Regions from separate parts of the Endozoicomonas sp. genome, predicted to be linked through region 2. Evidence: predicted binding sites of a transcription regulator. Region 2 holds the regulator's gene; the other holds the start of a gene.

Region 1 (16,021 bases), 1.4 Mb from region 2:
CTCCAGGACATCATCATAGGTCAGCTGATCAAATTTAACCGCATCAGAATGCTTTACCGGATCTTTATCATAGACACCGTCAACCTTGGTGGCCTTGAGGACTACATCAACGCCCACCTCAATCCCCCTCAGACAGGCTGCGGAGTCGGTGGTAAAAAATGGATTTCCGGTACCGGCAGAAAAAATCACAACATCGCCAGAATTGAGATACCTCATTGCACGGCGATGATCATAATGCTCAACAACACCACTCATGGGAATGGCTGACATAACCCGGGTATTAATATTGGATCGTTCAAGTGCATCACGCATGGCCAGAGCATTCATCACGGTTGCCAGCATTCCCATGTGATCACCGGTTACCCTGTCCAGGCCTGCAGCACTGAGGGCCGCACCACGAAAGAGGTTTCCACCACCAATAACGATACCAACCTGTACACCGATCCCTACTAACTGACCGATTTCCAGGGCCATTCGATCCAGAACCCTGGGATCAATACCAAACTCACCCTCACCCTGAAGAGCTTCACCACTGAGCTTCAGTAATATGCGTTTGTATTTCGGTTGACTATCACTTGCCGGCATGTTCAGTTTCCGAGTCTGGTTGGCTAAATTACACTCAACTCGCAAATGCGCTGACATCTGGAAATCAGCCATAAAAGCTGCATTCGATGAATCATCTGGCTGAAATGACCTTCTCTAACCAATCAGCCAGCGAGTTGATGTGTTCTGACAGTTGATATTCTTATCCATGAAACTTTCCCATGAAGAAAACCCGAAAATCAACCATCAGCTACGGATAGACATGAAAAGGCCAACCCTTTGGGTTGGCCTTTGTATTACAGTCCTGCCTGAGCGCGGACTTCAGCAGCAAAGTCCACTTCTTCTTTCTCGATACCTTCACCAACTTCAAAACGTACGAAGCTGGATACAGCAGCACCTGCCTTCTTGGCCAACGCACCAACAGTGGTGTCAGGGTCTTTAACGAAAGGCTGTTCAACCAGGCTGCTCTCTGCCAGGAACTTGCTGATACGACCTTCAATCATCTTCTCGATGATGTTGGCAGGCTTGCCAGACTGCTCAGCCTGAGCCTTGAAGATCTCTTTCTCTTTCTCTACCAGTTCAGCCGGCATGTCTTCCTTGTTAACCACCTGTGGGTTAACAGCAGCAACGTGCATGGCAATATCACGAGCCAGTTCAGTATCACCACCTTCCAGCTTGGTCAGAACGGCGATGCGGTTGTTACCGTGAACGTAAGAGCCGATCACACCACCTTCAACGATAGCGATACGACGAACACCGATGTTTTCACCGATCTTCTGAACCAGCGCCTGGCGGGCTTCTTCCAGTTCACCTTCCATCAGAACAGCAACATCAGCTTCCTTACGGGCAAAAGCAGCATCCACTACTTTTTGAACGTAACCCAGGAAGTTATCGTCACGGGCAACGAAGTCAGTTTCACTGTTAACTTCAACCAATACACCAAAGCTGGCGTCGTCAGCTACTTTAACAGCTACAATACCTTCCGCAGCGATACGACCGGCTTTCTTGGCAGCTTTTGCCTGACCGGACTTACGCATTTCTTCGATTGCAACTTCGATATCGCCCTGTGCTTCAACCAGTGCTTTTTTGCACTCCATCATGCCCAGGCCAGTACGTTCACGCAGTTCTTTTACCAGTGCTGCACTAATAGCTGCCATGGTTGATTCCTCTCAAATTGACAGTCTTTTTATGCCACCATCCAAGTAGAATAAAAATGGCATAAAAGAATAGTTATCTGTACATCGGAAAAAAGGGGGCAAAGCCCCCTTACTCTTTTCCAAAATCAGCAAACAGCATCTTTTATTGTTGCAGGACAATCCCAAACGAAACCAACCTGCACCCCAGTCATAAGACCAGCCTAGTTAGATGCTGCCTGGAGCTGGATCTTCAAAGCCTCAGGCTTCTTCAGAACCTTCCGCTTCTTCAGCCTTGGGAGCTTCCTCAGCCTTTGGCGCTTCTTCGATTTCTACGAACTCGTCTTCAGCACCAGTGCTCGCACGGGCACGACCTTCCAGGATCACATCAGCAGCAGCTTTCAGGTACAGCTGGATAGCACGGATAGCATCATCGTTACCTGGGATGATGTAGTCCACACCTTCAGGGCTGGAGTTAGTATCAACGATACCGATTACAGGAATACCCAGCTTGTTGGCTTCCTGAATGGCAATGCGCTCATGCTCAACGTCGATAACGAACAGAGCGTCTGGCAGACTACCCATATCCTTGATACCACCCAGACTGCGATCCAGTTTTTCCAGATCACGGCTGCGCATCAGAGCTTCTTTCTTGGTCAGCTTTTCAAAAGTACCGTCGTCACGCTGGCTTTCAAGATCACGCAGACGCTTGATGGACTGACGAATGGTCTTGTAGTTGGTCAGCATACCACCTAACCAGCGGTGATCAACGTAAGGCATGCCACAGCGAGAGGCTTCTTCACGAATGATCTTACCAGCAGCACGCTTGGTACCAACAAACATGACCTTGTTTTTGCCTTCAGCCAATTTGCCGATGAACTGCAGAGCGCCATTGAAAGCAGGCAGGGTGTGCTCAAGGTTAATGATATGAATTCGGTTGCGCGCACCAAAGATGTACTTGTTCATCTTTGGGTTCCAGTAACGGGTCTGGTGACCGAAATGCACGCCGGCCTTGAGCATGTCACGCATAGTGACTTGAGTCATGGGAATCTCCTGATTCAGGGTTATGCCTCCAAACACCCCATGTGTTCGACCAGTTCATGATCCGCATAACGAATTCAAAAGCTGGCACCCAGAACCATGTGTCGGTGAATGTGAGATCTTTTATCAAAGTTAAGTTTAATGAGATCCACTTTGCTCAGTCCTGAGAATGACCGCGATGTACCTCATCTCGAAATCGAGTGGCGCTTTATACCATATTCATACAGTTTTCGAAACTTTTTCTGAAATCAACTGAAATGCTGATTATCTTCTTCTACGGCATCATACAGCCGCTCCAATATATCCGGAACCGCAGACATCACCCGGTTCCAACTGGGAATAAAAGGACGCTCCATGGGGTTTTCAAGGAAATGCTGACCTGCTTCCATGATATTTCTGGCAAACAGCTCAACGGCCCGCTCTTCGCTGTCACGATCCACATGCAGGCCATTGATCATGGCGTCATCGTAATAGGATTCGATAAAGTCCAGAGCCACCCGGTAGTAGGTCGCCTTGATGGTCCTGAAGGTTTCGGTATTAAACTGAACCCCATTGGTCGCCAGTTTACGAAAAATAGCCTTGATGATGTCGTGGCTCATTTTCGACAACCCCCGACTGACATCACCTTCAGACAGGGGCTGATGCTTGTGATCGTAAATATCCGCAATATCCACCTGACAGAGGCGCTTGCTGGAATAATTACGCTTAACCTCCGACAACACGCCGATCTCCAGCCCCCAGTCACTGGGAATCCGTATATCGTTAAATACGCTGGTTCTCATGGAGAATTCACCAGCCAGGGGGTAACGGAAGCTGTCCAGATATTCGAGATACTCCATCGGCCCAAGGATTTTTTTCAGAGCCCTTAATAAAGGCGTAACCAGCAGGCGACTGACTCGTCCATTTAACTTATTATCAGCGATTCGCGCGTAATAGCCTTTACAGAAGTCGTAACTGAACGCTGGATTAGCGACCGGATACAACAGCTTGGCCAGAAGATCCCTCTGATAGGTCACAATATCGCAATCATGCAGTGCGACAGCTTCAGACTTGGCTGACGCCAGCACATAGCCATAACAATACCAGACATTCCGCCCCTTCCCCGGTTCTCTGGGAGCCAGCCCTTTACTGGCCAGCAACGCATCAATTTCCTGTAACTTGGGACCATCCTGCCAGAGAATGCGGTGATGCTGATCGAGCCGCCCAAAAAAATCTTTGGCATAGGCAAACTGCTCTTGATCTGCACGATCCAGTCCAATCACAATTTCAGAGAGATAACGAACCTGGCTTAGCTCTTCGACAATATGCCCCAATGCCGGCCCTTCCAGCTCTGAAAACAGTGAAGGCAATACCAGCGACATCGGGCGCTGTCGAGAGAACGCCAACAGGTCACGCTCCATGTCTTCGGTTGATCGAACTCTCAGATTATGAAAATTGGTAATAATTCCATTCTGGTAAAAGTCACCCATCACCGCATCCTTTCTCTGCTATTAGAAATTACTTTATTTTTTTACTGAACAAATCGAGGATGGCCTGATTCCAGCCCTCAGGACCGACGCCAGAGGCTTCAACAACCTCAACAATATGACTCACATCCGGTGCCAGACCGTGCTCCGAACGGATAAGCACCGGATAATCCACTGCTTCAAGCATCGGCAAGTCGTTCATCCCATCCCCAAGAGCACAGGTCATAAAGCTATCTTCCGGATATTCCTGCCGGTACTTTTTCAGCAGCGCCTGCAGTGCCAGCCCTTTATTACCTTTCACGGAAACATGATAAAAACGCCCCCCCCTTGTCAGGTGAAGCCCTTCAGACTCCAGCAATTCGACAAACTCTGGCAACGCTGAGTGACTATCGAGCCAGACCAACGGCTCACTGGCCTTTCGAGCCATGGCTTTACTAGCTTCACCTATTGACGCGATGTGCGACTTTGTCTGAAACTATCTCAAATTACTAGCCCGGATATTTCATAAACTGCCCCGAATCTCGGGCAGGACTTTGTCGCCCTAAGGGATTTTGTGAGGGAGTGCCGTACCGGGGAGTACGGTCGACCGAGCAAAACTCCCTTAGGGCGGCAAAGGACAAGCGAGAACGGGAGCACGTTTATGAAATATCCGGGCTAGCATGATGGTAAGTCCAAGTTGTATCTTCAAAATCACGCAATTATTTGCTTTCCGTTTTTTAATCTTCGGAAATAAGGTTCTCAAACTGTATTGCAGGACGACCAGCAATTATATTCAGATAAGAACCAATATTATGTGCCAGTAACTTCCGAGCGATACGTGATGTCATATGCCATCTATCTCGACAATGGCACTTTTCTATTTCAAAGCGCTCTGTCAATTGACCTATCACTGTTTCTATTCTCCGTCGTACCCGTAATACCAGCTTTACAAACGACTTCGGACGTTCATCTTGCATGTTTTTTCTCAGTGGCGTCTGAAGATCAATACCTAATTCCTGACAATCAGCTTTAAACTCAGGCCTTATATAGCCCTTATCGCCAAGCAAGAGGCCAGAAATGGTCTCGAGCATGTCATAGGCTGCATCACGCTCATCTACGTTCGCTGCGGTCAGAGTAAAACCCACAGGAATCCCTCGTGCTTCAACCAGCAAATGCCCCTGAAAGCCATAGAACTTCTTGTCCTTGGAAGCGCAGTAACCATAACCAGCCTCAGCTTTAAAGATACGGCTCTGTGGTGCACGGGTTCTGACGACAACATCAATCGGAAAACCATCGATTAAATGGATATCTGCATTATCTGCATGCATCATCTGGACTATACGAATTTGCAGTCGTTGTTTCACATGCCATAAGTTGGCGGCCTGTTTGACAAATGCCGAGCGTGAAGGAATGTCAGGAAACAGGTGTCGCCAGTGTCGGGTAAAATACTTCCAAATCTCAGTGTCCTTATGATGCCCAAGCCATTCACCGACAACTTCCATGGTGATCGCTTCACTATCAGTGAGCTTTGGTGGAAACCCTCGAAGTCGCAGTGGTACAGGAAAAAGCTCTTTTACCAAATCGTCGATCAAGCAGTAGACTGTAGTGATAAACTCTTCAACGGGCATGACTGAAACCTTCTTTGCTTTCTACTGCTTTTAATAGCAGAAAGCAGGATCAGTCATGTCTCCTTATGCAAACCTAAAAGTCGCACATGGCGTCCTATTGATAAGCCGGTAACCTCGGCCACCTGTTCCTCAGTCAAATCGCCAAAGCCTTTAAATCGAAAACCATACTGACGTCGGATATTGGATAAAACCCGGCGTATGCTCCGATAGGGCTGACCATGAAAAAAGTGGGTAGGTTCTGTTTCACAGGAATCCCGAAAACAGCCCGCTGGGATCGTTGTCACCATGCCATTTTCAGTAATAAACGGCTGCTCAATCCCCATTTTACGCTGAATAACAACCGCCTCTGCCAGTGTTTTACTGGTATTAAAAATGACCGGCACTTCACGCTCATACAGCAACTTCAGCGCAGGCTGAGCCACAGCCCAGCTATAGTTATCATGATCCAGAAGGGAACCATCAAGATCGGTAAAAACCAGAATTCTCGGCGTTTTTGCTTCCATCAAAAAACCATCCGCTTAGCCAAAACGCTTTTGATAAATGGCATTGGTTGCCTCGACAAAACCACCAATACTGCCGCAATCAAATCGCTTACCCTGAAATTTGCAGGCAATCACACAACCACTCCTGGCCTGAGTCAAAATGGCATCCGTGAGCTGCACCTCACCGTTTTTCCCAGCTTCCGTGCTGGCAATAATGTCAAAAATATCGGGGGTCAGAACGTAACGTCCAATCACAGCAAGATTGCTGGGCGCCTCGGAAGGAGCCGGCTTCTCAACCATGTCCGTCACCCGAATCAATTGTTCATCCAGAGCCTCCCCCGCAATCACACCGTATTTTTCGGTTTCCGCCTCTGGCACCTCCTGAACCGCAAGAATCGTGCATCGAAACTGCTTATAAAGATTGACCAGCTGAGCCATCACCAATGGCCCTTCATCATTCACACAGAGATCATCGGCGAGAATGACACCGAAGGGCTGATCACCAATTAATGTCTTGCCACAGGCAATGGCATGCCCCAACCCCAACATCTGATTCTGTCGTGTATAAGAGAATGTACATGCTGACATCACATCCCGAATCGAAGACAGCTTTTCCTCCTTACCACTTCCAGCGATCTCGGCCTCAAGCTCATAGTTAATATCGAAGTGATCCGGTATCGCCCGCTTATTCCGGCCATTCACAAAACCAAGATCCGTTAATCCGGCTTCCATAGCCTCCTCAACGCCATATTGAATCAGCGGCTTGTCAACAATTGGGAGCATTTCTTTAGGCATGGACTTGGTGGCTGGCAGAAATCGCGTCCCATAACCGGCAACAGGAAAGAGGCATTTTGAAATCATCCAATAACTCCGTTTATCGCTTTACGTTGAATGTGATGCAGTTATTTGACGCAGTTTCCATGCCAACGTTAAGTGACTAACCACATGGCACAACTCATGCTACCGATATAAAGAAAGTGAATCAGAACTTCGTACTGCTGCTATTTCAGGAGAGGCATTGTGCAAAGCTACCCACCGATCTTTGCGTCATTTCATCAGTCCCTGTCTACACTCCTTGAGACGCCTTATGGTGATATGTCTGATGACCTCGCCAGCATCATCGTTCGCCGGATTGAGCACTTTTTGCACAATCACGAACAAAAGGATTTTAACGCCTGGTCAGAGCAGGATATTTTTCTGATCACCTACGGCGACAGCTTGAAAGATGGTCAAAAAAAGCCACTCAACGTATTGAATGAATTTATCAAAAGTCAGTTGGGACAGCTCATTTCAACGGTTCATATACTTCCCTATTTTCCTTTCAGCTCTGATGACGGCTTTTCAGTCATTGATTACTTGCAGGTCAATCCAGCACTGGGAAGCTGGGAGGATATCAGAGCAATATCTGAAGATTACCGGGTGATGACAGACCTGGTGATTAACCATGTTTCCAGAGAAAGTCTATGGTTTGCTGATTTTGTCAGTGGCACCCGGCCAGGCCGGGATTACTTTATTGAGGAAGAGCCTGCAACCGATCTGACCATGGTAACCCGCCCCAGAAACTCGCCTCTGCTAGTACCCACCCAGACACGCCGGGGAACCCGCCACGTCTGGGCCACCTTCAGTGAGGACCAGATCGACCTTAACTTCAAAAACCCGGATGTGCTGATAAAAATGGTCGATATTGTCCTTTTCTATCTTACCCAGGGCACCAGCGTAGTGCGTCTTGATGCGATTGCTTTTTTATGGAAGAGGCTCAATACATCCTGTGTGCATCTACCAGAGACACATGCCATCGTAAAAGTAATGCGACTGATTGTTGAAAAAGCCCGGCCTGGCGCATTACTGATAACAGAAACAAATGTACCTGACCCTGAAAACTTCAGCTATTTCTCTCAAGGTAACGAGGCGCATATGGTGTACCAGTTTGCGCTCCCCCCCCTGATACTTCATGCACTAAACAGGGGCACCGAGAAATACCTGGCGCACTGGGCAAGGGCACTGCCAGAATACCCTGAGGGTTGCACTACACTGAATTTCACCGCTTCCCATGACGGCATTGGACTGCGGCCACTTGAAGGACTGGTTCCCAATAACGAAGTCTCTGAACTGGTGGACAGCATGCACCGCTTTGGCGGATTCGTCAGCATGCGAACACTTCAGGATCAGAGCGAAAAACCTTACGAAATCAATATTTCTCTATTTGATGCCATGAAAGGTACACGGCGCGGTGAGGACCACTGGCAGGCACAGCGTTTTCTCTGCTCACAGATCATCATGCTTGGAATGAAAGGTATTCCAGCTATCTATATTCACAGTCTGCTGGCCACTCCAAACGATCTTGCCGGCGTTGAACGATCTGGCCGCACCCGGTCCATCAACCGTCGTAAATGGGATATTGAAGACCTGCTCTCAGAGCTGGACAACCCAGTTTCTATGCAGAATATGATCTTCAGAACCTTGAAAAAAGTCATTGAAATCCGCAGAAAAGAAAGCTGTTTTCACCCTGATAACCCACAAAAAATCATAGATATCTGCCCAGGCATTTTCGCATTTTCAAGAACTGACCCAAAAACAGGCAGACATCTGATTGCCATTCACAACCTTACAACAACACATATACAAATAGACTTGGAACAATATAAAAATTATTTGGATTTACTCAAACAAAATCCCTGTCACTCAGAGTACTTAACTCCCTACCAATCACTTTGGCTTATTTCAAACTAATGCCCGTTTTCTCAATTATGCAGAGCACAGCCAATCAAGATGTCAGCCCCAAAGCCAGGAGCACCGGAGAATAAGATGCTAACTAAGCGAGCCTAAATTTACTGATAGCCGACCATCCAGTCAGATGGTACACCTAAACAGCTATCCAGCACACTTACCCTATCACCAGAAAATAAAATAGGTCAGCAGCAAAAAAGGATAAAATGGCAAAAGCAGCACAAACAAAATAAATTAAATCGAATCAACTATTCACTTTTGCTATTTAAATTTTTTTTCATTCAAAAAATTAACACAATACCCTCTGCAAATTGGAACTATATTCTTTTTTCACGGTCAATCTATCCGTTATGAATATCCAAAATCCAGAGTTTAAACAATGAACAAAATCACTGGCGCATTATTTACCTCTCTATTTGCCATTGCAATTTCATCCATCTGCCAAGTAGAAGCTCGTGAGCCTGAACGGGAAGAAACAGCACATTTCGACCGCTATGGTCAATCCCCTACCTATCGTGAAGACCAAGGATACTATCCTCCACCTCCTTACCCCGGCACATCAAAACACTCAGCCCCTGTTATTAATGTTGCTCCTCAGGACAGAGAAGACTTAACCATCAACTTTTCCAATAAGTCCGATGTTGAACAAAAATATATAGAGGCTTTCTACAAGCGTGGTGAAAAAGATGGTGAAGTCCTCAGATCAACTCTTGACAGACTCAGAGGAAATATTGAAGAGCTTAACCAGCTATCATCAGATCTCCATACAATGTCAGATAGCCGATCCTTTCAAGCCGTGCCTGTTAAGGAATTTCTGGATAGAGTAGAAGCGTATAGAAAAAGAAGTGACAATTTCAAAATTGATATTCAAACCCTGAAATACTTACCAAAACTGCGACCTGACATTACCGCTGACAAAGAAGGCGTCGTTAACATGCAGGAACTTGTCGATTATTACAATGGAATTGTCCAGGCAATCACCAGAAGAGCGGAGCTTTTGCACTTCACAGTCAAACTTCCGGATGAAACAACCCGCAGATTAACCATTGTTGAAGTAGATGAATTCTTAGACGAAGGTCCTATTTATTCTCCGGAAGAAATAGAAAGGATGTCCAAAGAAATCACTGCGTTGAGAATAATGCCCTCTCGTGACAGACGGGTAATTGACACCAGTATCAACCACTTTACTTTTCGAGCAATACACGCCTTTATCGACACCTTCGGAACATCACAAAGATATAGAACCAGTGTTGACCTTGCAGGCGCTAAACGCGCTAAAGAGATGTTACTGGATGCGTTCTGGGCAAGATCATACCTTCGAGCCGTTTACGGCATAAAAATTGGTAGCATTCCTGTTGAATACACCAAGCGGGTATTTAACCTGGACTACTATCTGAGTGATATGCAGGTACCAAGCGCTCAAGCAATTTATGACGTAAATGACCTGACACGTTACGCCAACATGGCTACTGAAGCCTTTGGCACAGTGGAAAGCTCTGCCAGCAGAGAGTGGCGTTCAGTCAATGCCTGGGTAACCTGGGCATCCGGAAAATCAAATGAGATGGATACGAAATTTTTCATCATCGGTCTTTTAAAACGAGATCTTGATGAGGAAATTACTCTAAGTCAGGCTGGTGGTTTGAAACGCGTCAGAGATGGCTATAAACAACACTACCTTACTGACAAGGCCGCCCGCGCATTTTTTGAAAGCAAAGCCAATCAGACATTTGGCTTTGGGGATGACGACGATGATATAGAAAGCGATGTTGGTATGGTTGATGCCGACACCCTGAAAGGATCTCTAGCTCAATCTGTGGGAATTCTTAGAAACCAGGAAAACCGTCTTGAAAGAGCCAGAAAATTACAAAAAGAAGTGGATATGATGACTCAAAACAGCCTTCTGATTAAAAAAAGAAAACAAAGAGAGTTATTCAATTAAAAAGACATAACTCACGAGTCAATAGAGAAATACAGAGCACCTGAGTCGTCTCCCCCTCAGGTGCTCAATGATTTTAATAAAAACCAGTATCACAGGTCATTACAGTGAATATTAACGTTCGTTTTATATGCTCAGCTCTATTGGCATTAATATTCCTATCACTCCACACTTACGCTTTCAAAAAGGGATCGTCAAACTCCTACTATATCGAAAATTATTGTGTCCAACGTTCACTATCACCATTTCCCATTCACAGCCATGCTTGCCCGGGTCAAACAATCCCAGCACACAAAACCCGTAACTTCCGTTCAGAGGAATTAATGTGCTCACCCGCCAACCATGTTCACACACGGAAGCCTTATCTTTTTGATGAAGAGGCCTGGCTGGATCAGAAAAACATTGATAGATACGAAGCGGCCGAAACCCTTCGCCATCAACCAACGCCAACCTGGGCTGCAAGGATTAAATACAATCAAGATCTTCACTGGTACTGGGAAAACTGTGAAATGGTTGAGGATGCTTTAACCTGCGGAACCTACGAAGTTTGCGATGAAAGGACGGTAATCACCGACACTGGTGAGCAAAAAAAAGTTGAGGAGTGTCATCACAGAGCAAAAAAGTGTTATGCAGATGTTGTTGTTCATGAGAGCCAGCATTGCAGCTATGGACATATGGACTTTGATGTAGAGTTCCGGAAGAAAGATGCCACTGACTGGAACCCAAAAAATGAAAATTATATTGACCGACTTGCTAATGGCTATGATCTTTTGCCAGGTGAAGAAGAAGCCGTCACAGTCAGTAATCTCATGAGTGGCTGGCTGAGCTCTCAAGCCACCCAGCTAACACCAACACTATCCATCGAAGATCCAAAAAATGAGTATAAGTCTGACTATGTTGTATTAAACCACCAACCTGGAAGCCTTTCTTGCCGCTTTCAAGGTTATGATAAGGTCAGCTTTTTAGTTGACACGGAGAAACGTATAGCATCCCGCTCCCCCAATGGTTTCTCGCGCCCAGTAGATTTTGACAATGAGCCCATTGAATCACTGGAGTGGTCATCCGCCCGTGGAAAAACAGGACATATGGTACTTAAGGCCTTCCCATATATAATGAAGGCTCAGGACTTCTCTTCTGCAGCGATCAGCGAAGTTTCAGGAGAAGTATCCAAGAAACTAAAAAATATAGTGGTTAGAATTCAGCTTTATGAGCCATCTGTTTTCGGACAGAGGCTCAGGTCAACCATTTACATTGATGAAGCCGAGGGGGTAAAGCAAACCTTAAATGCTCTTTCTGAAGATCAGAAAATAAGACGCTCTACACTTTGGAAATTTATTCTCAACAAGGGGGAGAATCCCAGTAAAAACATGTACCGGAATTACATACCGGCCTTAGTTTATTACCCGGGAAAAATTCTCTTTCTGCCGGATGAAACTCTAAGCTACGATGAACACCTTGATCCCGACACTGAGTACACACTCAAGTTAACGGTTTATCAGAAAAATATGCCTTTTTATCGCCAGTCCTGTGAGTCGGACCCCGATGCTTGGGACTGCAAATGGTATGCGCTGTGGGGATTGCTCAGCCCGAACCGATATGAGAACAATTATTTTTCAAAAAACAGTTTGGATGTCACATTCACGTCAAATCCTGATGTTGACTTGAGGACCTGGTTATCAACATTCTGGCATGCAATCTATTATGGTCAGTACCCAGTCTATGCTGGAGTTATCTATTTTACATTTAAAGCTATAAGCCCTTTGTTAATTTGATAATGGTTGCATTCACTCTTGAAAAAACGGCAGGAAAATATCCAAACCTCATTTTCCTGCTACCAATTGTTTCATGATCAATCTTAGAGATTGCCCCCCCCTTTTTGTCCCACAAAAAAAACTGTTTAAAGAGCAGTATCGGTTGACTATAAGCCATATTTAAAGACCCTCCTGATACATTAATTGAACTGTTTTTTCAATCTTTCATTTTTATTAATTTTATGTACTATCGTTTATTATTTTCTCAGAATCATTGAGAAAAAGCTTTATGTCGGGGCGCTTTCCCGGCCACACATCAGGTCTGCGCATGACGGCAAAGACCAAACCCACAATGTGTTTGGACGAGCACATTCATAATAATTGACACAACTGTTGGAGTGGAATATGCCGTACTCTTCCGAAGTACTCCCAACAGGTGATGCCAAAAATAATAATAAGCGCAGCACCTTTAACCGTTTTCTCAGAGCCGTTGAATGGCTGGGAAATCTACTGCCTCACCTGGTGACACTGTTCGCCCTATTTGCCGTTGGCATTGTTCTGTTAAGCGGGATTGCTTCCTGGCTAGACCTCAGCGTAATAGACCCTCGGCCAGTTGGCGCCCCCGGAAGGGCAGTCGATGGTGTCATCCAGGTGGTTAACCTTCTCAATGGTGACGGCCTTAGAATGATCGTTACCAGTCTGGTCTCCAATTTCACCGGCTTTGCCCCTTTAGGGACAGTTCTGGTTGCCATACTGGGGGTTGGAATTGCCGAGCACTCCGGCCTGCTCAGTGCGGCGGTTCGATCACTGGTCATGAAAGCCTCTAAAAATACCGTCACCCTGATTGTTGTGTTTGCCGGTGTTATCTCCAACACCGCGTCAGAACTGGGTTATGTGGTTCTCATTCCATTGGCTGCGATGATCTTCCACTCTCTCGGCAGACACCCAATCGCTGGCCTGGCTGCGGCTTTTGCGGGTGTATCCGGTGGTTACAGTGCAAACCTGCTGCTTGGTACTGTTGACCCGCTTCTGGCTGGCATTACCCAGACCGCTGCCAGAATCATTGACCCGACCTATGTAGTGGGGCCCGAAGTTAACTGGTATTTCATGGTACTTAGCACCTTTATGATTGCCGGTGTGGGTAGCTGGGTAACCATCAAATTTGTTGAGCCAAACCTGGGGCCATACAATCCAGAAGAAGCCAGTATTAACCTGGCAGAAGAAAAGCTGGAACAGATCACCAACCAGGAAAAGCGCGGTCTGAAATTGGCTGGACTGGCCGTGCTTGCCGTATCAGCATTAATGGCACTGACCATTGTTCCTGAATGGGGAGTGTTGAGAAATCCCGAAACAGGGCTTGTTGCAGGCTCCCCCTTCCTGAAGGGTATTGTCGCCATGATTCTGGTGTTCTTCGCAGTACCAGGCATTGTCTATGGCAAAGTGGTTGGCTCTATCAAAAATGACCGTGACGTCATCGACTGCATGGCCAAAAGTATGGGAACCATGGGCATGTATATTGTCCTGGTATTCTTCGCCGCGCAGTTTGTCGCCTTTTTCAAGATGACCAACTTCGGTACCATCTTTGCAGTTCTCGGGGCTGAGTTCCTTCAGGATATCGGACTGACCGGGCCACTGTTATTCGTGTTCTTCATCCTGATGTGCGGCTTTGTTAACCTGATGATTGGCAGCGCCTCTGCACAGTGGGCAGTCACTGCGCCAATATTTGTCCCTATGCTGATGCTGGTTGGCTTTGCCCCTGAAGTCATTCAGGCCGCTTACCGAATAGGTGACTCGGTCACGAACATCATTACACCGATGATGAGCTACTTCGGACTGATTGTCTCTTTTGCCACCCGTTACAAGAAAGACCTGGGAATAGGTACGCTTATCTCAACCATGCTGCCATACTCCATCTTCTTCCTTATTGGCTGGAGCGTGCTGTTCTTTGTCTGGGTATTTGTCCTGAACATGCCCGTTGGGCCAGGTGCAGCAACTTACTACACAGCTGGCTAACAACAGAAGCCCCTTCCTGAGGAAGGGGCTTTAAGCTTATATAATAATACGCCATGTGCGACTTTTAGGTTTGCATAAGGAGACATGACTGATCCTGCTTTCTGCTATTAAAAGCAGTAGAAAGCAAAGAAGGTTTCAGTCATGCCCGTTGAAGAGTTTATCACTACAGTCTACTGCTTGATCGACGATTTGGTAAAAGAGCTTTTTCCTGTACCACTGCGACTTCGAGGGTTTCCACCAAAGCTCACTGATAGTGAAGCGATCACCATGGAAGTTGTCGGTGAATGGCTTGGGCATCATAAGGACACTGAGATTTGGAAGTATTTTACCCGACACTGGCGACACCTGTTTCCTGACATTCCTTCACGCTCGGCATTTGTCAAACAGGCCGCCAACTTATGGCATGTGAAACAACGACTGCAAATTCGTATAGTCCAGATGATGCATGCAGATAATGCAGATATCCATTTAATCGATGGTTTTCCGATTGATGTTGTCGTCAGAACCCGTGCACCACAGAGCCGTATCTTTAAAGCTGAGGCTGGTTATGGTTACTGCGCTTCCAAGGACAAGAAGTTCTATGGCTTTCAGGGGCATTTGCTGGTTGAAGCACGAGGGATTCCTGTGGGTTTTACTCTGACCGCAGCGAACGTAGATGAGCGTGATGCAGCCTATGACATGCTCGAGACCATTTCTGGCCTCTTGCTTGGCGATAAGGGCTATATAAGGCCTGAGTTTAAAGCTGATTGTCAGGAATTAGGTATTGATCTTCAGACGCCACTGAGAAAAAACATGCAAGATGAACGTCCGAAGTCGTTTGTAAAGCTGGTATTACGGGTACGACGGAGAATAGAAACAGTGATAGGTCAATTGACAGAGCGCTTTGAAATAGAAAAGTGCCATTGTCGAGATAGATGGCATATGACATCACGTATCGCTCGGAAGTTACTGGCACATAATATTGGTTCTTATCTGAATATAATTGCTGGTCGTCCTGCAATACAGTTTGAGAACCTTATTTCCGAAGATTAAAAAACGGAAAGCAAATAATTGCGTGATTTTGAAGATACAACTTGGACTTACCATCATGCTAGCCCGGATATTTCATAAACGTGCTCCCGTTCTCGCTTGTCCTTTGCCGCCCTAAGGGAGTTTTGCTCGGTCGACCGTACTCCCCGGTACGGCACTCCCTCACAAAATCCCTTAGGGCGACAAAGTCCTGCCCGAGATTCGGGGCAGTTTATGAAATATCCGGGCTAGTAATTTGAGATAGTTTCAGACAAAGTCGCACATCGCGTAATAATGTTAATACTTCGCTCAGG
Region 2 (16,021 bases):
TTACCCTCCTCAAGAGATAGCAGAAACCAGGCAAGCGCTAGTACTGTTAACAGCTTGCACAATTCAATGACGCCATAAATGGCGTGAAAATGACCCACTTGCGGTTTTTGTCCGGCAATAATGTCAAGTGCCTGCTGATTCAGTATGGGAAGCAGCCACGCAGACTGAATGATCTGCATAAAGACGATGAGTGGTAGCCACCGAATCATACCGCTGGATGAATATCTGAGCGACACCAGGACCAGCAGCGCAATAATGAGCCATTGAACGTTGTCAAAAATGGCAAAGACATGACGTCCAACATCAACACCGGCAGACAGGGTCAGACTGGGCGCTGTAAATTTCACCGGGGTAGCCAGAAAAGAGATACCCAGTATCATGCCTGCCCATATCAGCAGTAACAGCATTGCCATCTGTGTAGAATTGCTCTTCATCGAGTTACTCATCCATTGCCATATTGTTAGCATTGAACTTTCTCTGTCCAAGGGCGAGTTTGGCCATAAACCCGGCCAGAGCCAGTGCTCCCATACCAAAAATGATATCTCCCACCATCCTTAACCAGACAAGCGTATGGATAATGGGTTGATGAATAAACTCTGGTGAGCGTGCATACCAGTAACCTTCACTTGCACTGGCGATACCCTGTAAAACCCCAATGGGCAAGAGGGTGGTTAATGCCATTGCCGCCAACCCGCCATTAAGGCTGCAGAATGCCCATTTTAATAGTCGATCATCCCAGCAGGCAGGGTTGGCAAGTCTTTTCATACAGGTTAATAGAAGACCAATGCCGAGCATGCCATAGACACCAAACAGTGCGGTATGGCCGTGAAGTGGTGTGGTGTTCAAGCCCTGGATGTAATAAAGCGAAATGGGGGGGTTGATCAGGAAACCGAATACACCGGCACCGACCAGGTTCCAGAAAGCGGTGGCAACAAAGAAAAGAATGGGCCATTGGTAGGCTTTTACCCACGTAGCGGCTTTTCGGAGCCGGTAGTTTTCATAAGCCTCCAGTCCAATCAGACACAAAGGAACGACTTCCAAAGCTGAGAAGCTGGCACCCCAGGCAATGACAGAGGTAGGCACACCCGCGAAATAGAGGTGATGAAGAGTGCCAATAATACCGCCCACCAGAAATATGGTAGTGGCAAAAACAACAGCGCTGTTGGCTGATTGTGTTCGTATTAACCCAAGCCGGACAAAAAGAATGGCAATAACGGCAGTGGCAAAGACTTCAAAAAAGGCCTCCACCCAGAGGTGAACTACCCACCAGCGCCAATACTCTGCCAGAGCCAGATGGGTGTGTTTTCCCATAAACAGACCGGCTCCATAAAACAGGCCAATGGCAATGGATGAGAGAAAAAATACCCAGAGTACCTGTTTGTCACCGGCGTTGCGATGAAGCGCAGGGATTATTGCCCGGGTAACCAGTGCCAGCCACAGTAGAAGCCCGGTAAACAGCGCTATCTGCCAGAACCGGCCAAGGTCAACGTATTCATACCCTTGATGGCCAAACCAGAAATTCATATCCAGATTGAAGTATTGCTGTACCCCCAGCCACTCTCCGGCCATGGAGCCAGTGACCACGAGAAGCAGTGCACCATACAGCAGATTAACCCCAAACTTTTGAAACCGTGCTTCAGCGCCTGACAGTAAAGGCGCAAAATAGAGCCCGGTACCCAGCCACGTTGTTGCAATCCAGAAAAGTCCCAGCTGGGTGTGCTAGGTTCGGGTAATGGCGTAAGGAAGAATCTCACTGAGATTGATGCCGTAAAACTCCTGACCTTCTACGGCATAATGGGCGGTGACTCCACCAAGGATGATCTGAAGTACAAACAGGGCAATGGCGGTACCGAAAAACTTCCGTGTAGCCATCATTGAAGGTGTCACCGTGGACTGAGCCAGAGGGTCACTGGCAGGGGGGGCTGGTAAGCTTTCGTTTCTGACCGTAGCGGCATGATGCCACGCCATGGCGCCAATACCGGCTATCAGCAATACAATACTGAAAATGGACCAGCCAAGCAGGGCTCCAGCTGGAGTGTTATCAATCAGGGGTTCATGAGGCCAGTTGCTGGTATAGGTGATGTCACTGCCGGGTCGATTGGTGGATGTGGCCCAGGTTGTCCAGAATAGAAACGCTGTCAGTTGTCTTCTGTAACTGGCATTTTCTATGGGGTTTTCACGAATGGCATACTGTTCCCTGAGTGTCTGAAACTCGGGGTTGTTTCCAAAGAGCTGTTGGTAATAGTGAGACAGAGCTTCGGTGGTTTCAGTACGTTCAGCGGATAATGTGACCACCCCGTTTTCCGGGTTCAGTGTATTGGTTATGATGGACTCCCGGGTTCTTGCTTTTACAGAGGCTTGAAGATGCTCAGGCAGCGACTGATAAGTCTGGTTAAAATCCTTGAAGGCGAAAACATCCAGCAACTGTGATGCTTCACGGTGTAGCCAGTCTGCATTCCAGTCAGGGGCGACATAACTTCCATGCCCCCAGATAGAACCGGTTTCATGGCCTCCAATGGAACGCCAGACCAGCTGTCCCTGCAAAATATCTTCTTTGGTAAATAGGGTATTACCATTGCTGCTGACCACTTTATCCGGAATAGGGGGAGCATGACGGTAGATCGCCTGGCCCTGCCATAACAGAATTGCAAATGAGACAATAAAGACGATCCCCAGTACTTGCCAAGCTCTTCGATCAACCTGCGACATACCTGACCTCTGCGCTGTTACAGCTATTATTTCGATTTAATTGTAGTATTTAAAATGCATGTTATAGTTTGAGTATGAAAATAATGTCAGAGTGGCTGTTGTTTCAGGCTTGGCTACAAGGCGTACTGATGGTGCGATATAGAGAAATCAAGAGGTGCTTATGAAGGATATCACTACTTCAGACGATATCAGGCTGCTGGTGGAGACCTTCTATGGCAGAGTCCATAAGGATGAAGTGCTAGGGCCTATTTTTAACGATATTGCTCAGGTTGATTGGGAACACCATCTGCCAATCATGATTACATTCTGGGAATCATTACTGTTGAAGTCCCGCGGTTATCGGAGAAATGCGCTGCAGCCTCATCTTGAGGTGTTTCAGAAGGTCGATTTTCATCCTGAGCAGATGGCGCGATGGCTGAAACTGTTTGATCAGACACTGGATGACTGCTTTGAGGGTAGTAATGCTGAAAAGGCAAAAGGCTGGGCAAGAGGCATTGCTCACAATTTGCAAAAGCATATTGTGATGCAGGGAAATATTGTTGGGCTGCAAATTCAGGAGAGGGAGTAGGGGAGAACAGGCTAGTTTCAGCCTGCTCATGGTTCTGCCTAAAGTTCGTCCACTTCCCTCAGGTATTTGAACAGCTTTCTTGCCGCTGCAGGGGGCTTGTCCTGAGACGCTTCTTTCTGGGCATTGCGAACCAGTTGACGGATATGCTGGTGGTCAGCTTCCGGGTAATGTTCCAGATATTCAGTCAATGCCTTATGACTGTCATCATCATGGACAAGCTGGTCGCGCCACCGCTCCAACTGGTGAAATCGACGATTGTACTCGTCACTGGAGGAGTCCAGCTGGTTCAGAAGCTCCATGATGGGCTCAATGTCCTGATCTGCCATCAGCTTGCCAATAAAACCCAGATGGCGCTTTCTTGCATTGTTGCTTTTGATGCGCTTGCTTTCATCCAATGCTTCACGAAGGCGATCATTCAGAGGCAACTTATCAAGCAATGCCGGTTTAAGTTCCATCAGCCGGGCACCAATGCTCTTCAGTTCCTCCATGTCCCGCTTCAGTTCAGATTTGCTGACATAGATGATTTCTTCTGTTTCTTCATCGTCCCAGGCTTCCTGGATGCGACGGCTCTTTTTACTCATAGAGAATTGCCATTGATGGGAATCTGCAGATTACATAACGTTGTGTATGAGAAAGCAGTTCCATGGATGGAAAAATAGATACAATTCTTACTATTTTACTTCAGAATGCTTCTCAATTGGGATGTTTTTCCCCTTCAAATTAGAGTGCATTTAATTGAGTATCTAACTGATGCATTCTTAACTTCACAGCGGCACAATAGAGATAAACAAAACAGATCAGGTGGAATCATGGGCGAATCTTCCAATGCAGTACTGGATCCACGAAGTGAAGAGACCAGGCTGAAAACACTGGCCAGCGATATTCTGGCTGAAGCCACCAGACAGGGTGCGGATGCCTGTGAGGTTGGCATCAGTATGGATGCAGGCCTGTCGGCCAGCGTTCGTATGGGGGACGTTGAAACGGTTGAGTTTAACCGAGACCAGGGGTTGGGTATCACTGTTTATCTTGGCAAACGAAAAGGCTCTGCCAGTACCTCTGACAGCAGCCCAGAGGCGATCCGTGACACGGTAAAAGCTGCCTGTGATATTGCCCGTTACGCTTCCGAAGACCCTTATGCGGGGCTTGCCGATAAAGCGTTAATGGCCGACGGTGATTTGCTGCCTGATCTTGATCTGTGCCATCCATGGGGAATTGATGCCCAGCAGGCGATTGAGCTGGCCATGCAATGTGAAGATGCCGGCCGCTCTTTCAGTAATAAAATTGTGAATTCTGATGGTGCCAGTGTGTCCAGCCATCAGGGTTGTCGTGTCTATGGCAACAGCAATGGATTTATTGGGAGCTATGTTTCCAGTCGTCACAGTCTGAGCGCCGTGTTGATTGGTATGCAGGGTGACGAGATGCAGCGGGACTACTGGTACACAGTAAACCGAAATGCCAACGAATTGGAGAAGGCGATCGCGGTGGGCAAAAAAGCCGCAGAGCGCACGGTTCGCAGACTGGGAGCCCGAAAAGTCGGCACTGCTGAAGTACCCGTGCTGTTTGCACCGGAGGTGGCGTCAGGCCTTATCTCTCATTTTCTGGGGGCGATCAGTGGCGGTAGTCTGTATCGTCAGGCTTCCTTCCTGCTGGATCACCTCGGCAAACAGGTGTTCCCCGAATGGATGCGTATTCATGAGCAGCCATTACTGAAAAGCATGCTGGGCTCCGCCAGTTTTGATAATGATGGCCTGGCGACTTATGCCAAGGACTTCATTACTGACGGCGTTCTGCAACATTATATTTTGAGCACCTACTCAGCCCGGAAACTGGGAATGGACAGCACTGCCAATGCAGGTGGCGTGAATAACCTGTTTGTTGAAAGCAATGCAGGTGACCTAGATGCGCTGCTGAAACAGATGGGAACCGGGCTTCTGGTCACCGAGCTGATGGGGCAGGGCGTCAATACAGTAACCGGTGATTACTCCCGTGGCGCTGGCGGTTTCTGGGTAGAGAATGGTGAAATTCAGTTCCCAGTTTCAGAAGTAACCATTGCAGGTAACCTGAAGGATATTTACCGGAACATTGTTGCCGTGGGCAATGATGTGGATAGGCGTGGGAATATCCAAACCGGTTCAATTCTGATCAGCAGTATGAAACTGGCAGGTGAGTAATTAATACCAATGTCGCCTTCTAAATATGATATCGAGCAGTTCATGTTTAGAAGGTGGGATTGGTTCAAGTCTACCCATAGAAAACGGTTGCCAGTCCAAGGAATGAGAAAAATCCCACCACATCGGAAATAGTAGTGAGGATAATACTGCCAGCCAGGGCCGGATCAATATTCAACGATTTCAGTAGGACCGGCAGCATAGCACCGGTGATAACGGCAACACTTAAATTAATCACCATGGCGCAGGCGATCACCAGCGAGATAATCGGATCATCAAACCAGAACCAGGCGATGGTGGCGACCAGTGTTGCCCACAACAATCCATTTAAAAAACCGGCAACCAGCTCCCGGCTTAGCAGCCACTTCAGGTTTGTCTTACTGATTTGTCCCAGTGCCATCCCTCGTATCACCAGAGTCAGAGCTTGGCTGCCAGCATTTCCCCCCATCCCTGCAACAATTGGCATCAGTACCGCCAGAGCCACCACTTTATCAATGGTTTCCTGAAAAAGACCTATAACCGATGCGGCAATAAATGCGGTAATCAGGTTGAAACCCAGCCAGACAGCCCGGCGCCTTGCTGTTCTCAGTGCCGGAGCGAACGTATCTTCATCGTCATCCAGACCGGCCATACTCATCATGGAGTGTTCAGCCTCTTCCCGGATAACATCAACGACATCATCAATGGTGATCCGCCCAAGCAGTTTGCCGTTTTCGTTAACCACAGGTGCGGAAATCAGATCCTGTCGCTCAAACAGCTGGGCTACCTGAGTATCCTCCATGTCTGCAGGAATAGGGTCCAGGTCGGTTAACATCACCTCCCTGACAGTAGCACTTGGTTCAGTTGTCAGCAGCAAGGTAAGGGGCAGGCGGCCAATGTATTCATCACGGCGGTTAACGACCAGCAGGCTGTCAGTGGTATCGGGAATGCCCTCGTGGCGACGGAGGTAGCGAAGTACAACATCAACGGTGTTATTGGGGCGCACCGTGATGGTGTCGGTGTTCATCAACCCGCCGGCGGAGTCTTCCGGATAGGCCAGAACCACTTCAACTCGCTGCCGGTCCTGGCTGTTCATGGAGTCCAGAACCTGTCGGGTGATGGTGTCAGGCAGCTGCTGCAGAAGGTCTGCTATGTCATCAACATCCTGACCTTCGGTGATTGCCTTCAGTTCGGCAATGTTCATCTGATCAAGAAAGAACTGACGTACTTCTTCACTCAGTTCCTGAAGTACGTCACCTTCCTGGTCACGATCAACCAGTCGCCATAACAGACTGCGCAGTTTTGGCGGAGATGATTCCAGTAGATGTGCTGTGTCAGCAGGGGGCAATGTATTAAGCATGGTGCGCAAATCTGCAGAAACACCGTGCTCAAGAGCATCATTCAGTTTTTTCAGCTCGGCTTCACCGATGCTCAATTGCAGCTGCTGGGCCATTATAATCTGCCTGACTGGATTCTGGTTATCCGGTGCAAAAGCGGATGGCCAGAGAAAATGGAGAGTGGTCTCTTATTGTATGTACAGCGGCTACCACTTGATAAGGGGCGCCAGTTACTCTTCTTCACCAAAGCGGTCATCAATGAGCTCACACAGTGCAAGGCACGCCGCCTCTTCATCATGACCGTCGCAATGAAGCTCGAGCTCCGAACCTTGCCCTGCTGCCAGCATCATGACCGCCATAATACTCTTACCATCGACTTTACGGCCATTAAATCCAATTTCGATCTGACTGGCAAAAGCGGACGATGTTGAGACAAACTTGGATGCTGCTCGTGCATGCAGCCCCAATTTGTTAATAATTTTTTTTCGATATGTAATCATTATTCGTGAAGCTCTCTGTGTCTGACCTGAACCCGTTCCAGTTTACTGGCGAACAGTTCACCCAATGTTTTACAAATATAGACCGAGCGATGCTGGCCTCCAGTGCAACCAATGGCAATGGTCATATAACTGCGTTGGGCAGACTCAAAGCGGGGGAGCCATTTTTCGACAAAGACACTGATATCATCAACCATCTCAATGACAATGGACTCATCCTTAAGAAAGTCGATCACCGGTTCCTCAAGGCCCGTGTAATCTCTTAGGGATTCATCCCAAAACGGGTTGGGGAGGCAACGAACATCAAAGATAAAGTCTGCATCGGAAGGTATGCCATTCTTAAATCCAAAGGATTGAAAGAGAACGGTCATGCCACTCTTTTCATCACCACAATACTCCTGTTTGATCAGATCACGAATTTGGTGAACTGATAGCGGAGTGGTGTCAATTTTGAGGTCTGCTTCGATAAGAACGGGCTTTAGCAGTTTTTTCTCGATCTCAATGGCTTCTCTGAGAGAGATCTGGTCGTTGCTGAGAGGGTGTTTCCGTCGAGTGGAGCTATAACGGCTAACCAGCTTTTCGCTGCCGGTATCAAGATACAGCACCTGACAGTCGATACCTTTGGTTCTCAGAGTGGCAAGTAACTCTGAAAAATTATCAAGGGCTCCGGGTAAGTTCCTGACATCAATGCTAACCGCCATTTTGGGTGGCTCTGAATGATGGCCTTTCAGGGTATCTGGCAGTTGACTCAACATGCTGGCTGGAAGATTGTCGACACAATAGAAGCCTTCATCCTCCAATGTGTGGAGGACTGAGCTTTTTCCTGAGCCGGATCGACCACTGATGATGACGAGTTTCATGGTGGTTCCCTTCTATTTTACGTGTCTCTGTTATCTGTGCTGGTTGTAATAGGTTATCTGCATTTTATGATGTTAGCTTTATAAGCAAAAGATAGCATCCATCTTGGGAGGGTAGGTAAGGTTTATTTAGTGTGTTTTGAAGGTCCAGAGTATATTCCGAATTCTTAGCTTGTAGCTAAGAAAGTTCTCAGTCCTCCAGAAAATGGAGTCTATTCAGGTAGGGAAGATCACCATCACCAATAGTTATGTGAGAAAGAAAATGATAGATCGCTAGTGTAGAACTGTTGAGGTGCGTCTATTTGAAGTTTGAAGAAATGTTTAATTCTATTTAATAAGTGAGATTTATTTGTTAGTAATTCTAACAGCGTTGTTTTGAACTTTTCCTGTTGATGGCGTTATTGTACTCCTGCTCGGTTTATTCAGGGGGGATTAAACGGTTGTTTAAGTCTGATTATTCTGGGTGATAAAAAAATAATGATAACTTTATAAGTTCAAAACTATTGAAGAGTATTCAGTATATTGAACGACTTAACATGTCAACAAGGAGTAGTGATATGTCTACAGGAAATGATGTCTCAAACTCAACTTTTTACACACCCCTTCAATCAACTCAATCTATGCCTGAATTATCTGATGCACAGGATCAGGAGGTCATGAGCAGTGAGTCTGGAAAAGGGTGGAGATGGACGATTAGAAAATTCTTTTCTGATCGTGTAAAACCATTTTTTACGGAGACTATTCCATCTGCATTCAAAAACTTTAAGAGCCTGTTTTCGAGAAAAATTGAGGTTTCTGAATCGGTTCAGACTTTAATGACTGACCACACTGCAAAAATGAAAGATCTTTCTAAGGCTGAGGCCAAAGAAAAGAAAGCTGTTGCAGCTTATGAGCGTCAAAAGCAAAAAGTTGAGATGCTAGAAGCTAAACTTGAGAAAGAGAAAAGAATAAAAGTAACTATTCAGCACCCTTCATATAAATCTGGAATTTTCTGATTTTTCGACCATCATCTTATACTCAATTTTTCTAACAAATCTCCAGTATGGAACCAGACTTCCCAGCTACTCCGTTTACCGAAGCTCTCCTTAAAGAGAATGAAGAGCTTCGGACCGAGAATGCGCTTTTACGGGAACGTTGCAGCGAACTGGAAGAAAGGGTTAATAAAAACAGTCAAAACAGTAGTAAGCCACCATCGTCAGATGGTTATCAAAAGCCCAGTAAAAAAGGGAGTGATAAAGGTGATACATCTTCCAAAGAAGCCCCCTGCTCCTCACAGGAAACACCGAACCCCAAAAGCCTTAGACCATCTTCAGGCAATAAACCAGGTGGCCAGAAAGGTCATCAAGGCTCTTGTTTGAGACGTGTCGCCTTACCCGATTATGTCAGGCATCTGAAGGTTGAAAAATGTTGCTGTTGCCAGTCTTCGCTTATCGATATTAAACCCACCAAATACATTGAGCGACAGGTTTTTGATCCAGGTAGACCCGGAGAATTTGAAGTTACCGCGTACTGGGCAGACGTTAAAGTATGTCCTTGTGGTAAACGGAACACCGCTGAGTTTCCCCAAGGAGTGAAAGCCGCTGCTCAATACGGAGAAGTGACTCAGGCAATGGCTGTTCATTTAAACCAGTATCACTTCATCCCATATCACCGGGTGTCTGAGTATTTCAATACTATTTATTGCATGAGTGTCAGCGCAGGCTCTGTTGCCAATTTTGTTGCCTATACCCATGAGAACCTGGCCTCTACTGAGCAGAGTATCCGCGATGCTTTACAAGAAAGTCCGGTTGCAGGAGCGGATGAAACTGGCATGCGGGTTGACGGTTCACTGTGGTGGTTACACATTATGCGAGATGACCAATGGACGCTTTACTACCTCTCAGAAAGGCGAGGTTGTGAAGCAATGGATGCAATGGGCATCCTGCTGACTTTTGCAGGCATTCTGGTTCACGATCATTGGAAGTCCTACTTTGCCTATGCGGCAGTGCATGTGCTTTGTAATGCCCATCATCTGAGAGAGCTTCAGGGAGTTGTCGATAGGGATGCGAATAAGCTGGCTCTGCGGCTGATGAAATTGCTTACGCTCTCCTGGCACTTCTGCAAGAAATACAAAGCAGCCGGTCTGACTCAAATGCCTGGTGCAATACAGCTTCGCATTGAGACGATATACGACCAAATCCTTCAAAGGGCTCTCACGAAGGAAACCGCTTATATGGAAAAACAACGACAGGTGCTTGGACGTAAGAAGGTCAGGAATACCAAGGCCTACAACCTGTTCAAAAGGCTTATTGAGTTTAAGGTTGAAACGTTGCGCTTCATGTCGGACTTTTCAATTCCCTTCGATAACAATGGCAGTGAACGTGATGCCAGGATGGCCAAACTTAAGCAGAAGATCTCAGGCTGCTTCAGAAGTGAAGACGGAGGTACCATGTTTACCCGAATCCGAAGCTATTTATCATCTGCTAAAAAGCAGGGGTTGAACATATTTCAGGCGCTTCTTAAAGCGGTTCGAAATTACAACAATACGCCTTTGCTGGGTGCTGAATAGTTACGAATAAAAGCTGATCGTGAGTCAAGTAAAAATTCTACTGGAGCAAGTAAACAAACACTGAAGGTTGCTGCAGAAACTACTGAAAGTGAACTAGTAGAAGCGATCCAGACTGAAATTCGAACTTATCAACTTGAGGAGGCTGAATGCAAACGAGTTGCTGAGCATAAACAAGAAGAGATAGAGCTTCTATCAACAAGGATTAGTCAAATTGCTGAATCACTCGAAGACGCGAAAGCTAAGGAAAGTGCAGCCATTCAGATGCTGCATAAAGCAGAGGCTGATTTTAGTGAGCACAAGGCAAAGTTGGAAAAGTATCAAGGCATGATTGTGGAGATCAACAATCCAGACTTTGGTACAAACATGGCAGGCAAGCCTACGTCTGAAGCTCTCAAGCTTTTTAATGAGGAGCTTCGAGTACAGGCTAAAACCGATACTAAGACTAAAGTTACAAAGATGCTTCAAGACGAGGTTAGTAAGGGAGATGGTCTGGAAGCAGAGATAGTTAGAGCAGAAGCAGAAGTAACCAGTAAATCAGGCACTCGAACTCGTTTTGCCAATGAACTGGCAGAGGCTTTAACTCAAAAGGGGCAATTAGAAGCGGAAGTCACTGAAAAAATGAAATTCGCTGATATTGCTGAAAAGCAAGTTGCAAAGCATGAGGCTGTCCTAAAGCGCTATCAACCTTCCACGTTCTATGTTGGTGATGAAGTCCCGCATTCATTGGATGATGATGATGTAATTAGCCAGACGAGTATGAACAGTTACTCTTATACTTTACCAACTATGCGAAGGCATTCTGAAAAGTTAAGCCTGAGTGAAGATATACTGACTCAATTCCCTCACCTGCGTCCAATTGAGACCAGAATAGAACTTACGCATTGACAGCTCTGATAAAAGATGGTCTCAGCCAGTCTTTACCATCAGAGAAGCTCTTAATGAAGTCCCAAATAGCATCCTTGAGCGCATCATTCTTAACGCGATAGATGCTACTGAGAGATTCAGATACTTTCTTGGCCTGAAGGCAGGCATACCCAAAGATAGAGGCAAAAATATGGTTCCTGACCTGCTGCTTTCCTCTCACCTGAAAGCGCTCAATACTGCAGAGTTGTTTCAGCGCCCGGTGATACTCTTCGATCGCCCAATGGTGCAGGTGAAGTTCATTAAAGCCTACCTGTGGTGATACCTCTGATCCAGCATGGGGTGTGTAGACGACGTAATGGCGCAGCTCGTTTTTTAGCCGCGTCCGGTACAAACGCACAGAACCAAAATTACGTAGCCAAACGGTTATTCCCTCTTCAGGAATCTCCAGGCTCTGCACTTGTTGGTAGTCACCCTTTTGGATAGAAACAGTACGGTTGCTTTTAACGGCAAACATAAAACCCAGACCGTTGTTTTTCACAGTCTTCAGGTTTGCGGCACTGCTATACCAGGAATCCCCCGTAACAAATGCAGGTCGTAAGCCCCATACAAGTACTTCTTTCAGCATCTCGAGAAAATAATCATTTTTGGACTTTCCGTCCGCAGAGTCATAGATGCGGAAATTGACAGGAAGGCTATAGCCTTTGATATCGGTGTAATAGAGCGTTATGAGATTAATGCCCTTGACGGCTTTATGATGCTTGCCCGAGTAATGATAGCCGATGAATGCCGTGTAGTTACTGTACGGCTTATCCAGCACCGTATCATCAACCGATAGCGTGCCCCCATCAAGAATCAGCCTTGCGGCTACTTCCATGAAAAGGTCATTGGGAGCAAAGTCTTCACGTTGTAGAAAACGGTTAACGCTGTGGTGTGACATATCTCCGATCTCACTAAGGCGAGTACAGGTTGCTGATTTCGGCTCACACAATAGAAACCCTGTATATTTCGGCAAATCACACCCAGCTGTTGTAGGTCTTGTTATCTTTCTACGCACGACGACATCCGCTATTTTTTGCTGATCTAGCAATTTTTACAGCTGCCTGTCAATGCGAAAGTCCTACAGAAGTTAATAGGAGAGCATCATAAAAAAAAGCCGCTTCCAGTAAGCGGCTTTTTTATGGAGTCTGTAGCTCGATTAATCCTGACTGAAAATGCTGGCTTCTAGGGGGATGTATTCATAGTTAAGAAGAACAGGGGTCAGGAGCACAAATTTTTGTATAATGTCTGTGCATCAGCTGCTTGACGAATGGTGTGAAGAAGAGCTTCGGAATGAAACTTTTCTGCCAGTGCTTTCAAAATCTCCAGATGTTCCTGATTTTCCCCCTCTGGTACGATCAATGCGAAAACCAGATCAACTGGCTTACGATCCACTGAGTCAAAGTCAACGGGTTCCGCAAGTCGTATAAATAGGCCAACCGGCTCCGGACAGGCTTTACAGCGGCAGTGCGGGATAGCCACACCTGATCCCAGTCCCGTGGTGCCAAGACGCTCCCGTGAAACCAGGGCTTCAAACAGTTCTTTGGCATTGATTTCGGGGACTTCACTGCTGATGCGGTCAGCGATATATTCCAGAATTTTCTTTTTGCTGGCCCCGTGCACACCGTCAAGGGTGCGCTCGGGGGTTAGGATGCGATGAATCATCATGCTAAATAAGAATGGCAACCTGAAAAATCAAAGGGCATGGCCACTGGCGCCCTGTTGCCTGTTTAAGGCTTTCTCTTTCTGTTTAACCAGCTGCCGATCCAATTTGTCCGAGAGCAGGTCAATGGCTGCGTACATGTCTTCGTGCTCGGCGGTCGCATTAATCTCGGCTCCGCGGGTATGCAGAATGGCTTCTGCTTTCTGCGCCAGCTTTTCTACACTCAGGGTCACCTGTACATTGGTGATATGGTCAAAATGCGAAGCAAGACGTTCCAGTTTCTTGATCACATAGTCGTGCAGAGCTTCTGTTACCTCGACATGATGTCCACTGATGTTGACTTGCATGTAACGCTCTCCTGATCCCATTATCCAGATAATCACCAGTCCGCGGGATTTTTCAAACTGGTTAACTTCGATTCTAACACTGTCAATGCAGCTTGGAATGCCCTGAGACAAAAAAAACTGCTTTTTGTCCTGTACATCACCTTATCTTTTACAAGACCTTTATGATTCTCAGGGGACTAACTGCTTTCGCTCATTGGATGGAGGGATATTCATGGACTCACGGTATTTGGCAATGGTTCGCCTGGCTACCTTGATTCCCTGTTCTCCCAGTATGGCCGCAATTTTATTATCACTGAGCGGTTTGCGTGGTGTTTCCTCAGCAATGAGCTTGCGGATATGGGCTCGAATCGCTGTGGACGAACATTCACCACCTTCCGTTGTGCTGACATGGCTGGAGAAAAAGTACTTGAGTTCGTAGACGCCCCGAGGGGTATGCATGTACTTCTGGGTGGTGACCCGGGAAATGGTGGATTCATGCATACCGACTGCCTCGGCGATATCCGCCAGCACCAGGGGCTTCATGGCTTCATCACCCTTTTCAAGAAACTCCTGCTGATAGGCGATAATCTGACTGGCGACTTTCATCAGCGTTTCATTGCGGCTTTGCAGGTTTTTCAAAAACCAGCGGGCTTCCTGCAGGTGGTTCTTCATGAACACATTGTCGCGGCTGTTATTGGCTCTTTGAACCATGGAAGCGTAATTATTATTAATGCGCAGTTTGGGGAGTGCATCCGAATTCAGTTCGACAGTCCATCGTTCCTTGATTTTACGGACGGATATATCCGGAACCACGTACTCTGCTTCTGTCTGATCAATCGTGCTGCCAGGTTTTGGGTTGAAGCTTTGAATCAGGCTGAGGGCTTCACGCAGCTGGTCTTCCTTCAGTTTGGCCCTGCGCATGATTCGTGCATAGTCACGGGTGCCAAGCGACTCAAGGTGAAGTGTGATCAGTTTTTCGGCATTTTTGAAATGAGGTGTTGATGGGGGAAGCTGACGGAGCTGGACCAGCAGGCATTCTTTAAGGTCTGAACTGCCACAACCCACAGGATCGAATTGTTGAACCCGATGTTGCAGCACGTTTACCTCTTCGATCTCCAGCTCTTCCAGCTGGGATTGAAGTGACACAAACAGGTCATCCAGTGAGCAGGTTAAATAGCCATCCGGATTAATGGCTTCAATGATGGCAAGGCCAATCAGCCGGTCCCGGTCACTCATGGGTACCATATCCAGTTGCCACTCCAGATGATCCTGAAGAGACTCTACAGAAGATGATTTCGCCAGGGGGTCATAATCATCGTCGCCACTGCTGGCGGGCAGGCTGGAGTATACGTCGTCCCATGCTGAGTCGACGGGCAGCTCGTTTGGAATGCTTTCTGACCATTCCGCCATCTCCTGCGGCTCAGGTTCTGAGGCTGCTTCACTCAGATCAACGAGTTCTTCCTTTCCTTCACTGCTGGTGGATGTGTCCTCTGTCTGGCTATCTTCGGACTCCAGCATGGGGTTGGATTCCAGAGCTTCCTGAATCTCCTGCTGAAGATCCAGTGTCGATAGCTGTAGCAGTCGGATGGCCTGTTGCAGTTGAGGCGTCATGGTCAACTGCTGGCCCATCTTGAGCTGTAAGGAAGGCTTCATAGGCAACCGTATACCTTTACTTCGTTGTCCGTGGAGGCTGCAGGTGAAACTTATGAGTTTCTACAGAAGGATCAACCGCAGGCGGCTCAGTGTTGGCACGGATGTTGTTACGACTACTCTCCATGTGCGGCTGATTATAAACCCATAGTCGTTTCTGAAACCATAGCTTTAGCAAAAAATGTGCAGAGTTTGAAAATAATGAGTTTACCTGTGTTTTTTTGTTGGCTATCAGTGCTTTCCGCTTTGAGAGTTCGGTCATAACGACTGTCGGAATTGTTTAAAAAAAGTACTAGATCATTGTTTGACACTGGTCAATTACAAACATTAGTACAAGAAATAATCTGCACGAAATTTAAGCATTTTCAGGGTTTCGTGTGGATATACTCATCGTCATACCAGTGGTTGCACTGGTTATATACGCCATCGTGAAGAACTACAGCGCGTCGGCCTCGCTGGCCATTGCCGGCATTGTCTTGCTGAGTGCCGCAGCGTTGATGGGGGTAAAAGATATCCTGCCTGCGGCCAAGGCCACTGGCTTTATGCCTTTTGACCTGTTTGAACTGATGAACTCGGTGTTCAGCTACCGTATGGCCAGCCTGGGTCTGACCATTATGGCCTGTGGTGGTTTTGCCAGCTACATGTCACACATCGGTGCTTCAGAAGCCCTGGTTCGACTGGCCGTTAAGCCGATCAGCCGTTTCCGTTCTCCCTATATGGTTCTTGCGCTGTGCTATCTGCTGAGTGTAGTACTTCAGATGTTTGTAACCTCTGCAACTGGACTTGGTCTGCTGCTGATGGTGACACTGTATCCAGTGC

What was found. Region 2 encodes sigma-54, which starts transcription at its own class of promoters, with help from an activator protein. Its sites were predicted from a motif close to TGGCACNNNNNTTGCTNT; they were not measured.
Region 1: a site for sigma-54 is predicted at 7,219-7,236, ahead of ACOCLE_RS05690 (sugar phosphorylase). Genes of this name have one in related genera too.

The regions. Positions count from the first base shown of each region.
Region 1 is NZ_OZ239981.1:1,297,741-1,313,761, reverse strand. It holds gene pyrH (UMP kinase) at 1-585, opposite strand, end outside; gene tsf (translation elongation factor Ts) at 840-1,700, opposite strand; gene rpsB (30S ribosomal protein S2) at 1,938-2,720, opposite strand; gene ACOCLE_RS05715 (glycosyl transferase) at 2,966-4,186, opposite strand; gene ACOCLE_RS05710 (HAD-IIB family hydrolase) at 4,215-4,610, opposite strand; gene ACOCLE_RS05705 (IS982 family transposase) at 4,900-5,790, opposite strand; gene ACOCLE_RS05700 (HAD-IIB family hydrolase) at 5,844-6,293, opposite strand; gene galU (UTP--glucose-1-phosphate uridylyltransferase GalU) at 6,309-7,133, opposite strand; gene ACOCLE_RS05690 (sugar phosphorylase) at 7,293-9,002, shown strand; gene ACOCLE_RS05685 (hypothetical protein) at 9,379-10,938, shown strand; gene ACOCLE_RS05680 (hypothetical protein) at 11,259-12,707, shown strand; gene ACOCLE_RS05675 (AbgT family transporter) at 13,092-14,699, shown strand; gene ACOCLE_RS05670 (IS982 family transposase) at 14,841-15,731, shown strand.
Region 2 is NZ_OZ239981.1:5,906,540-5,922,560, forward strand. It holds gene ACOCLE_RS26095 (hypothetical protein) at 1-434, opposite strand, end outside; gene ACOCLE_RS26100 (cbb3-type cytochrome c oxidase subunit I) at 439-1,710, opposite strand; gene ACOCLE_RS26105 (hypothetical protein) at 1,720-2,709, opposite strand; gene ACOCLE_RS26110 (group III truncated hemoglobin) at 2,870-3,277, shown strand; gene yjgA (ribosome biogenesis factor YjgA) at 3,316-3,858, opposite strand; gene pmbA (metalloprotease PmbA) at 4,087-5,448, shown strand; gene mgtE (magnesium transporter) at 5,519-6,877, opposite strand; gene ACOCLE_RS26130 (HPr family phosphocarrier protein) at 6,992-7,261, opposite strand; gene rapZ (RNase adapter RapZ) at 7,261-8,118, opposite strand; gene ACOCLE_RS26140 (hypothetical protein) at 8,673-9,110, shown strand; gene tnpC (IS66 family transposase) at 9,158-10,663, shown strand; gene ACOCLE_RS26150 (hypothetical protein) at 10,925-11,548, shown strand; gene ACOCLE_RS26155 (transposase) at 11,538-12,581, opposite strand; gene ACOCLE_RS26160 (PTS sugar transporter subunit IIA) at 12,785-13,231, opposite strand; gene hpf (ribosome hibernation-promoting factor, HPF/YfiA family) at 13,259-13,573, opposite strand; gene ACOCLE_RS26170 (RNA polymerase factor sigma-54) at 13,742-15,205, opposite strand; gene dcuC (C4-dicarboxylate transporter DcuC) at 15,580-16,021, shown strand, end outside.